Linked DNA regions of Niveibacterium microcysteis. The main gene of each other region encodes a partner of the protein of the gene in region 2 in a complex. Links are inferred from orthologs where the notes say so. Each region holds a gene or a part of one and is shown on either strand. Other genes may lie near its edges.

Region 1 (5,352 bases), 1.1 Mb from region 2 along the record:
TCGTTCAGTTGACGGCACGGGCCGCTCGCGCCCAACAATGATGCGGCGCAGCATTTTCGATCAAGCGGTAGAATCGCCCCTCCCCTGCTCGTAGCCTGGGCCCCAGACCAAAAGAGGATGAAGTATGGAATGCAGCGTGAAGTGGGTTGATGACGCGACGTTTCTTGCCAGCACCGGAAGCGGCCATTTTGTGACCATGGAAGGCGCCGCCGATGCAGGAGGGAAGAACCGCGCTCCTCGCCCGATGGAATTGTTGCTCGCGGGCGCGGGTGGCTGTTCCGCCTTTGACGTCGTGACGATCCTCAAGCGGGGCCGGCACGCTGTCACCGGCTGCGAGGCCCAGTTGAAGGCCGAACGCGCCGAGACCGACCCGAAAGTATTCACGCGCATTCATTACCACTTCATCGTGCGCGGCAAGGCGCTCAAGCGGGAAGCGGTCGAGCGCGCCGTCAGCCTGTCAGCCGAGAAGTACTGCTCGGCCTCCATCATGCTGGGCAAGACGGCTGAAGTTACGCACGACTTCGAGGTCGTTGAAGACTGAGCGCTGCCTGCCTAAGACAACGGCGGCCATCGGCCGCCGTTTCTGTTTTACTCGCATGTGGCCATAGCGAAACGATTCAGACCCGGTAGGCCACCGTGGTCATCACCTTTGAAGCGAGTTTCATCGCGAGTCGAGCCGGTGCGGGCAATTCCGCAGCGCCCAGCGCGACAGCGGTATCTGCATGGCCGGCCTCATCCTTGCGCATCTGATCAAGGATCGCGAGCGATCGGCCATCCTGGTGCGGCACGCGATCCATATGACCGGACAGATGGGCCTCGACCTGCCGCTCGGTCTCCGCAAGAAAGCCGAGATTCCAGCGATCGCCGAACTTGCCGGCCACCACGCCAATCGACAGCGCACCGGCGTACCAGAGCGGGTTGAGCAAGCTCTTGCGCCCCCCCATCTCGCCGATACGTTGCTCCGTCCAGGCCAGGTGCTCCGTTTCCTCGTCGGCGGCGCGGCGAAGCGCCTCGGTGACCGACGGGTCGCTGGACGTTAGCGCCTGCCCTTGATACAGCGCCTGCGCACAGATTTCACCGACGTGATTGACGCGCATGAGCCCGGCAACATGCGCCCGCTCCGACTCGGACAAGTCCGCCTCGGGCTGATCAGCACCCGGGGTCGGCCGCACGCTGCGTGCGGGCGCGAAGATCGTGCGCAGCGCGCGATCGAATTCGATGATCAGGCCGTCAATCATGATTGCTCGGATGCGCCTCACTCAATGCGTAGGCCGGCGGCCGTTCGGGCGCATGTACGCCACGGAACAACACACCGGAGAGTTCATTCAGCGCCAGTCGATAGACCTGCCGCTTGAACTCGATCACCGCTTCCAGCGGCACCCAATAGCCCGCCCAACGCCACGCGTCGAACTCCGGCTTCTCGGTTGCCCGCAGAGAGACATCCGAATCGCGGCCAAGCAGCCGCAACAGGAACCAGATCTGCTTCTGTCCACGATAGGTATTACGCCACTCTCTTTTCACCCAGTGGCGTGGGACGTCGTACCGCAGCCAACTGCGCGTGCGACCAAGAATCTTCACGTGCTCCGGCCGCAAGCCCACCTCTTCGAAGAGCTCGCGGAACATAGCCTGCTCGGGCGATTCCCCATGCTTGATACCGCCTTGCGGGAACTGCCAAGAATGCTCACGGATACGTTTACCCCAGAAGACCTCGTTTCGCGCGTTGACCAGGATGATGCCGACGTTGGGGCGATAACCGTCCCGGTCGAGCATGAGAACCACCTGAAAATTAGCTGAATTGCCACGAATTCTTCCACATGCGGCAAACGAAGGAAAGCGACGCCCCCTGAGCTAAAATGGCGGTTTGCCCCGATTTAGCGATTCGACATGCGCGCACGCCAGTTCTTCATCACGACCCTCAAGGAAGCCCCCGCCGACGCAGAAATCGTCAGCCACAAACTGATGATGCGGGCGGGCCTGATCCGCAAGCTCTCTGCCGGGATCTACAACTACATGCCGATGGGCCTGCGGGTGATCCGCAAGGTCGAGAACATCATTCGCGAGGAAATGAACCGCGCCGGCGCGGTCGAACTGGTGATGCCGCTGGTGCAGCCGGCCGAGCTTTGGCAGGAGACGGGCCGCTGGGACAAGATGGGCCCGGAGATGCTGCGCCTGAAGGACCGCCATGAACGCGACTTCGCGATGCAGCCGACCTCCGAAGAGGTGGTGACCGACATCGCCCGCCAGGAGCTGAAGAGCTATCGCGCGCTGCCGAAGAACCTGTACCAGATCCAGACCAAGTTCCGCGATGAACGCCGGCCGCGTTTCGGCATCATGCGGGGCCGCGAATTCTTGATGAAGGATGCCTACTCCTTCGACCGTGACGTGGAAGCCGCAGGCAAGAGCTACGAGAACATGTATGCGGCCTATCGCAAGATTTTCGACCGCCTGGGCCTGACTTACCGCGCAGTGGCGGCCGACACCGGCGCGATCGGCGGCGATCGTTCGCATGAGTTCCAGGTGATCGCCGAAACCGGCGAAGATGCGATCGTCTACTGCCCGCAGTCTGATTACGCCGCCAACATCGAACTCGCCGAAGCCCTGCCGCTGCTGGCCGAGCGCGCTGCGCCCACGCAGGCCCTGAACAAGGTGCCGACGCCGGGCAAGAGCACCTGCGCCGATGTAGCCGCCCTGCTGGGCACCTCGCTCGCCAACACCGTGAAGTCCCTTGTGCTGGCGACCGATGAGGTCGACGAGACCGGCGCAATCGTGAAGAGCACCGTCTGGCTGCTGCTTGTCCGCGGCGACCACGATCTGAACGAAGTGAAGGCCGGGAAGGTCGAGGGATTGAAGGACGGCTTCCGCTTCGCAACCGAAGCCGAAATCGTCGAGCACTTCGGCTGCAAACCGGGATACCTCGGTCCGGTCGGACTCAAGAAGCCGGTCAAGATCGTCGCCGACCGCACGGTGGCCTTGATGAGCGACTTCATCACCGGCGCGAACGAAGTCGACTTCCACATCGCTGGCGTGAACTGGAGTCGCGACCTGCCGGAACCGGACGTCGTTGCCGACATCCGCAACGTGGTGGAAGGCGACGCCTCGCCGGACGGCAAGGGCACGCTCGCGATCCAGCGCGGCATCGAAGTGGGCCACGTGTTCTACCTCGGCACCAAGTACTCCAAGGCGATGAACGCCACTTTCCTTGACGAGGACGGCAAGCCGAAGCACTTTGAGATGGGCTGCTACGGCATCGGTGTGACGCGCATCCTCGGTGCTGCGATCGAACAGAACCACGACGCCCGCGGCATCATCTGGCCGGATTCGATCGCACCCTTCACCGTCGCGATCTGCCCGATTGGCTACGACCGAGCGGAAGACGTGAAGGTCGCGGCCGATGCGCTATACGCGGAACTCACGGCTGCCGGCATCGACGTGATCCTGGATGACCGTGGCGAGCGCCCGGGCGCGATGTTTGCAGACTGGGAGCTGATCGGCGTGCCGCACCGTGTGGTGCTCTCCGACCGTGGGCTCAAGGAAGGCCAGGCCGAATACCAGGGCCGTCGTGACGCCGAAGCGACGAAAGTCGCAGTCACCGAGCTGGCGGCCTTCGTGAAAGCGCGCGTCGGGTCGTAAACAAAGCCATGCGCATGAAACCGCTCCACGCCCTGCCCCTGGTAATCGCCCTGCTCGCTCCGGCCGCATTCGCCGGTGCACAGCGGGAAGAGGACCTATCGGCGAGCGTGCGCGCGGCGCTGCACGGCGCGGTGTCGGACCGCGCCGCGCCGGAGCCGATCTTCCCGAGCCCGGTCGAACGCGTGACCTGGATCAGCGAGATGTCGCAACGCCTGATCAAGCGCATGCCGGATCCGAAAGAGCGGATCGACTTCCTCAAGACGGTCTACTACGAAGCACAGCGTGCGGGCCTCGATCCGCAACTGGTGCTTGGCCTGATCCAGGTCGAGAGCGGATTCAAGAAGTACGCGGTGTCGGGTGTCGGCGCGCGCGGCTACATGCAGGTGATGCCGTTCTGGGTGCGCCAGATCGGCACGCCGGATCAGAATCTGTTCCATATCCGCACGAACCTGCGCTACGGCTGCACGATCCTGCGCCACTACCTCGACATCGAAAAGGGCGACCTGTACCGCGCGCTCGGGCGCTACAACGGCAGCCTCGGGCGGCCAGAGTACCCGAACATGGTGCGGGCGGCCTGGGAGAGGCAGTGGGGCTGGCAGCCGGTCGACAAGGTCGCGCAGCAGACGCTGCCAACGCGGAACTAGAAGCCCGGCCAGAACTCGGGGCGGCGATGGAATAAACCGGCGCCCCCAGGTGTTTGTGAGGTACCCACCCACGGAAGGACACCGCCATGCGCACAGCTCTCGCCTGCCTCTGCACCGCAGCCCTGCTTCTCACCGGCTGCGCCACGACGACTACCAAGGCACCGACGCCCGCAACCGTGCGGGACGGCATTCTGACAAGCCATTCCGGCATGACGCTCTACACCTTTGACAAGGATGGCGCCGACAGCGGCAAGAGCGTGTGCAATGGCCCCTGCGCCACCAACTGGCCGCCGATGTACGCCGCGCCCGACGCAAAGGGCGGTGGCGACTGGAGTGTGATCAAGCGCGACGACGGCAAGCCGCAGTGGGCCTGGAAGGGCAAGCCGCTGTACTTCTGGAGCAAGGACGCGAAGGCCGGCGACCGCACGGGCGACGGCTTCAACGGCCTCTGGCATGTCGTGAAACCCTGAGCTGAAGCGGCGCTCGTGCTGTCGCACGCAGAACTGGTCGCCGAGATCCCGCGCCTGCGCCGCTACGCGCGGGCGTTGGCCGGCGACCGCACGCGCGCCGACGACCTGGTGCAGGACACGCTGCAACGCGCGCTCGAGCGCGCCGGGCAATGGCAAGGCGGTAATGCGCGTGCCTGGCTGTTTACCGTGATGCACCGGATCTGGCTCAACCAGGTCCGCCGTCCTGCGATTGAACAGGACGAGGGTGAAGACGGTTTGCCCGATTCACCAATCAGCCCCTTGCAGGACCGCTGGGGTGACAGGCGCGACCTGGAGCAGGCGCTCGCGCTGCTGCCCGATACCCAGCGCGAGGTACTGCTGCTCGTGGCGCTGGAGGAGTTCCACTACGACGAGGCGGCCGAGGTACTTGGCATTCCGGTCGGCACCGTGATGAGCCGCCTGTTCCGTGCGCGCGAACAATTGCGCCGGCTGCTTGGCGGCGAAGCGCTCCCGCAACCTGCTCTCAAGCGGGTGAAGTGATATGAGCCAGCAAGACACCCCGATTTCCACCGACGAACTGCAAGCCTGGGTCGACCGTCAAACCGATGCCGAGGCCTCGGCCCGTGTCG
Region 2 (5,465 bases):
CACGACATCCTCAAAGCCATCCGGCACCCGCACGGCGAAGCGCTTGAGCCCTTCCTGCACGAATCCATGCTTGCGATACAGGGCGATCGCCGCGGCGTTGTCGGCCCGCACGCTCAGCTCGATACGCAGAAAGCCGGCTTGCGCCGCGCGCGCCAGCGCAGCATTGATCAGCGCATTGCCGATACCGCGGCGGCGCCAACCTGCAACCACGCCGATCCCGAGCAGGCCGACGTGGCGTTTGAGCGGGCGCCCTTCCGGCGTGATGTCGCACCAGCCAACCAGGGCGCCATCTGCGAGCGCGACAACGTGCGGATAGCCGTGCTCGATATTGGCATTGACGAATCGCCCGACCGCGTCGAGCGACGGCGCTTCATAGCTGGCGAGAAAACGCCCTTCGCGGGCCACGCTATCGACCGCCGCGCGAAAGGGCAGGATGTCGTCAGCGCGGATGTTCTCGATCGCGACGCTCATCGGGAAGGCAACGCTGAGCTAACCGAGATGGTTGATCAGCGAAGCGCTGACCAGATCGGCGATGCGCGCCACATAAAGCGTGCCCATTTCCGGATAGAAGCGCTCGATATCTTCGCTGCCCAGCGCGAGCAGGCCGAACACCACGCCGTCGCGGCGCAGCGGCAGCAGCGCGACCGAGCGCACATGAGCACCGGCCTCGCCAAACCAGCCGACCACTTCCGGCTGCGTCGCCGGGCCGCAGTAGGGGTGGCGCAGATCCGCCGCGAAGAAGCGGAATTCTTCAGAGACGGGCGAGAACTCAACCGTGTCGCGCTGGATGATGCTGTTCCACACACGCAGCGCCACATGCGGCACTGCGAAGTCTTCAACAAGATGCGTGTCGATCACGCCGACCACCGCTTCAACGCTGTTCGACTCAAGCAGGCCCAGCGTCAGCCGATGCACCTTCTCGCCGATCACGTCGTTCTCTTCGCCAAAGCGCACCAGCTCGGCCATCTTCTCCTGCATCAGCTGCAGCTTCTCGCGCATCGCGAGCAACTGGCGCTCGGTCAGCGAGATCGCCTGGCCGGTATCGGGATGCGGCACGGCCAGTTCGGCCAGCAGCGCCGGCTGCTCGTTGAAGAACTCGGGATTCGCCTGCAGGTAGGCAACGACTTCCTGATCGGTCATGCGTGTAAACCTCGTTTCTGCGGTGGCTTGCCACCGCAGTCATCAATCGATTTCGATCTCGCCTTCGAACACGGTAACAGCCGGGCCGGTCATCAGCACCGGCTGGCCCGGGCCAGCCCAGGCGATGCTCAACTCACCGCCACGCGCATGCACGCGCACCGGGCTGTCAAGCAGACCACGGCGAATGCCGGACACCACCGCCGCACAGGCACCGGTACCGCAGGCGAGCGTTTCACCGGCTGCACGCTCGAACACGCGCAAACGGATGGTGTGGCGGTCGACGACCTGCATGAAACCCGCGTTCACCCGCGCCGGAAAGCGCGGGTGGTGCTCGATCAGCGGACCTTGCGTCGCGACCGGCGCGGTATCGACATCGGCCACCACCTGCACCGCATGCGGGTTGCCCATGCTGACGGCACCGATCGTGATCGTCTCGCCCGCAACGTCCAGCAGCTGGGCCGGCGCATCGGTATCGGAAATGAACGGGATACGCGCCGGATCGAGCACCGGGGCGCCCATGTCGACCGTCACCAACCCATCGGCACCGAGCCGCGGCGAGATCACGCCCGCGAGCGTCTCGACGCGGATCTCGTCCTTGTCGGTGAGGCCCTTGTCGCGCACATAGCGCGCGAAGCAGCGCGAGCCGTTGCCACACTGCTCCACCTCGCCGTCGAGGTTGAAGATGCGGTAGCGGAAGTCGACGCCGGGCAGGCGGCTTGGCTCGACGATCAGGATCTGGTCGCAGCCCACGCCAAAGCGGCGGTCGGCCAGGAAGCGCGCCCGCTCGGGCGTCATCTCGAAGGGCTGGCGCACCGCGTCGATCACGACAAAGTCGTTGCCCAGGCCCTGCATTTTCGTGAAGCGGAGTTTCATGTGTGCAATTCTCCCACAGGCCAGCGCGGCTCGATCATTCCGTCAGCTGCCGCCAGCGGCGATAGATGCAGTCGTCCATCACCACCGTGGCGCCCGCATCGCGTGCACGCTGAGCAGCCGCCTCGTCGACAACATGGTCCTGCATCCAGATGAAGGGAATGCCGAGCGCTACTGCCTCGTCCACCATCGGGCCGACGCGCTCCGCGTTGATGTAGAAGTCCGCCAGATCGATCTTCTCTGGCACGTCGGAGAGGCGTTTGTAGACCTTCTCGCCGAAGATCTCCGCCGCCGCCGGATGGATCGGGATCACCCGATAGCCTTGCTGCTTAAGGAAGGCGCCGATGTAGTGACTGGGCCGCTCGGGCTTGGGCGATGCGCCGACGATCGCGATCGTCTTCACCTCGCCCAGCGCCGCGCGCAACGCGCTGGTGTCCGGATTCTTGAACATCCCATGCTCCACAGATGTTTCAGCGCGCCTTGCGCTGCGGGGTGGTGCGAATGAAGGGCCGGATCGCCGCAACCTGCCACGGTCGGCACGCCAGTAGCAGGCTCACCGGCTGGCGCTCGCTCTGCGGCAGCGTGCCCTCGTCCCAATGCAGCTCCGCAAACTCACGCGCGAGCTTTTTCAGTCGTTCGGCCAGCGCATGACGCGCACCGGGCGTAAGGCGCCCGTTGAGCAGAAACATCGCCTCGCCGGCGCCAGCGAAGTCGCTCGCGAAGAAGTCCGCCACGTTGTCCTTGAAGGCTTCCATGATCGGCCCGTTCGGCGTCCACGAGAAGGTGCGGGCCACACGCAAACGTATCCGGTTGTTAGGCATCAGCTCGATGAAGCCGATGCGATCGAGCCGCGCGAGCAGGCCGATCAACTCGGCGCGCTCGAATTCGTAGAGCGCAAGCATGTCCTCGAAACCGAGCAGATTGAGTGCGGACAAGGCCGCGAGGAAGAGCTTGGGCTCGCTGACGATCTCGCGCTCCTGCGCGACGGTCAGCCGAGATACCAGCCGTGCCTCGCGATCGAAGCCGCCGGTCAGCTCGGCAAAGTCGATGCCGACCGCATCGCACACGGTATCGAGTCGCGCCAAGGTGAAGTTGCGTTGCGCAAACCAGCGCTTGACGCTGGCCTCTGACTGCCCGACGCGACGGGCCAACTCGGCGTAGGTGATACCGCGCGCCTTGAGTGCGGCTTTCAGCAGATCAACGACTTCCACAGCTTGGGTCATGGTGGCTGGCCAGTAGTGCGTATCAGGAAATGATACCGGCGGCGGCGCGTACCTCGACAGCGAATCCGCCACGCGAGCATCCGGTGCGTGCAGGCACAATGGCGCCATCGCTCCGCCCCAAAGGCCAGACATGACGCTCCGCATTCAACGCGCCGACCTCGATGCCGCCAGCCAGGCCGGTCTGTTGCCCGCCGATTCGGCCGACGCACTGTGGCAGTTCCTTGCCGCCCGCCGCGCCGGCGACCCGGACGCACCGCGTTTCGACTTTACCCATGTGCTGTACTACCTCGGTGGCCTGCTCGCGATCGGCGCGATGTCGCTGTTCATGACTCTGGGTTGGGAGCAGTTCGGCGGCTGGGGCATCTTCTTCATCGCGCTGCTGTATGCAGGCGTTGCATGGAAGCTGGCGGAACGCTTCGAGCGTATGGGGCTGGCCGTGCCCAGCGGCATCATGGCCGCGCTGATCGTGGTGCTGGTGCCGCTGGCGGTGTGGGGCCTGCAGAACGCCTTCGGGCTGTGGGCCGAAGCTGAACACATCAAGGGCTACCGCGATTACCACGTGTACATCGACTGGCGCTGGATCACGCTGGAATTCGCCACGCTGGTCGCCGGCACGCTGATGCTCTACCGCTGGCGCACGCCCTTCCTGGTCATGCCGATCGCGGTGACGCTGTGGTACATGAGCATGGACCTCGCCGTCTTCATCCTCGCCGCGGACGACAACTACCACTGGAGCGAAGCCTCATGGACCTTCCGCAAGTGGTTCTCGCTCGCCTTCGGCCTGATCATGCTGCTGGTGGCCTTCTGGATCGAGCTGCGCAGCCGTTCGCGCAAGGATTACCCGTTCTGGCTCTATCTGTTCGGCCTGATGGCCTTCTGGGGCGGGCTCAGCTCACTCGGCTCCGGCTTGTTGTCCGGCAAGCTGATCTACCTCGCGATCAACCTGCTGCTGATCGGCGTTGGCGCGCTACTTGTGCGGCGGACTTTCGTGGTGTTCGGGGCGCTGGGCGTCGCGATGGTGCTGGGCGATCTGTCGCACCACTACTTCCGCGACAGCTGGCTGTTCCCGCTCACGCTCACGGCGATCGGGCTCGGCATCGTGTTTGCCGGCGTTGCGTGGCGCAAGCATGAAGCGCGGCTGACCGAACAGCTACGTGCGCTGCTGCCGGGCGAGCTGCGCACGCTGATCGAATCGCGTCAGACCACGCGCTGAGGCAGTGCGCGCACCGCGCTGGCGTGACCCGGCTGCATCAGCCAGCGCTGCAGCAGCCGCGCGATATCGAGATCGAAGCGGCGCGGCGGCGGCTCGCTGAGCAGGGTGGCGAGCGCCGCCTCGTCGCGCGCGCTGCCAAGATGGCACCACTGGTCGAACACATGCGTCGCTGCGCGGCCACTTTCCTCATGCAGCTCCGCGATCGCCACCGGGCCTGGCCACGGCCACGCGCGCGGCGCGAGTGATGCCAATGCACGCAACAGGCGCGCATCGTGGATCTCCGGCCGCTCGGCATCCACGCAGACACCGTCGCAGCGCTTCAGGCCGTACGCCTGGCAGGCGCCGCGGCCGTTCTCCAACCCCAGGCGCTGCGGACACAGGCGGTGCAGCAACGCAAGTTCGCGCAGCGTGTTGTCCGCCTCGCGCTGGCCGCGGAAGCTGCCAAAGACCTCGCGCCACGCAAGCGGATCGCTGCCATGCAGTTCGATCTCTTCGAGCACCGGTGGGCGGCGCCGGTTCGGAATGAAGCTCCAGCCAAGCGAGCGGGTCGGGTATTTCTCGGGCACATGGCGGCGCAGCAGTGCCAGCTCACGCAACTGCGAATCCAGATCGCCCGCAGTGAACTCGGTTTCCACCCGCCGCACCTGGTTGCCCAGCTTCACGCTCTTGGCGTCGCCCCTGCCGGTGAACAAGCCCAGCACCTTCGAACGCAGATGGTTGGAGCGCCCGCACTGCAGCAACTGCCCGCCGGCACCGAACAGCAGATAGACGCCCGGTGCCTCGGGCAATGCTTCGAGATCGCCCTCCGGCAGCTTGGGCACGGCGGCCCCTTCGCTACCAGCACGGCGCAGGGCCAGCAGCAGCCGGTCATGATCGAAGCTCGCCGCGGCATCCTGCATCAGGCGCCAAACAAGGTCGGCATCGGTCATCGCACGATGGCGGTTCTCCACCGCGTAGCCGTGGCGTTCGATGATCGCGTCCAGACCGTGTCGCGCGTGCTCCGGGTACAGCGCCCGCGA

What was found.
Region 1: the proteins of dapF (region 2) and JY500_RS06760 are in contact, whole or in part, in a solved structure (PDB 5YGU), measured with the Escherichia coli proteins. The link is inferred for Niveibacterium microcysteis from one-to-one orthologs.

The regions. Positions count from the first base shown.
Region 1 is NZ_CP071060.1:1,455,414-1,460,765, reverse strand. The notes cover bases 1-2,861. They hold JY500_RS06760 (RNA pyrophosphohydrolase), read right to left. Parts: upstream 1,771-2,861; coding sequence 1,231-1,770; downstream 1-1,230. Other genes in these bases: JY500_RS06755 (proline--tRNA ligase), read left to right, coding at 1,885-2,861; coq7 (2-polyprenyl-3-methyl-6-methoxy-1,4-benzoquinone monooxygenase), read right to left, coding at 618-1,238; JY500_RS06770 (OsmC family protein), read left to right, coding at 125-541. Outside these bases: more of JY500_RS06755, read left to right, coding at 2,862-3,630; JY500_RS06750 (lytic transglycosylase domain-containing protein), read left to right, coding at 3,645-4,274; JY500_RS06745 (COG4315 family predicted lipoprotein), read left to right, coding at 4,361-4,744; JY500_RS06740 (RNA polymerase sigma factor), read left to right, coding at 4,760-5,263; JY500_RS06735 (anti-sigma factor family protein), read left to right, coding at 5,265-5,352. UniProt on the Escherichia coli protein: Master regulator of 5'-end-dependent mRNA decay.
Region 2 is NZ_CP071060.1:346,327-351,791, reverse strand. What follows is about bases 99-3,011. They hold dapF (diaminopimelate epimerase), read right to left. Parts: upstream 2,014-3,011; coding sequence 1,183-2,013; downstream 99-1,182. Other genes in these bases: JY500_RS01590 (helix-turn-helix domain-containing protein), read right to left, coding at 2,481-3,011; JY500_RS01595 (CoA-binding protein), read right to left, coding at 2,048-2,461; JY500_RS01605 (DUF484 family protein), read right to left, coding at 490-1,140; JY500_RS01610 (GNAT family N-acetyltransferase), read right to left, coding at 99-471. In the rest of the region: more of JY500_RS01610, read right to left, coding at 1-98; more of JY500_RS01590, read right to left, coding at 3,012-3,233; JY500_RS01585 (hypothetical protein), read left to right, coding at 3,364-4,446; JY500_RS01580 (exonuclease domain-containing protein), read right to left, coding at 4,431-5,465. UniProt on the Escherichia coli protein: Involved in the succinylase branch of the L-lysine biosynthesis and in the biosynthesis of the pentapeptide incorporated in the peptidoglycan moiety. Catalyzes the stereoinversion of LL-2,6-diaminopimelate (L,L-DAP) to meso-diaminopimelate (meso-DAP).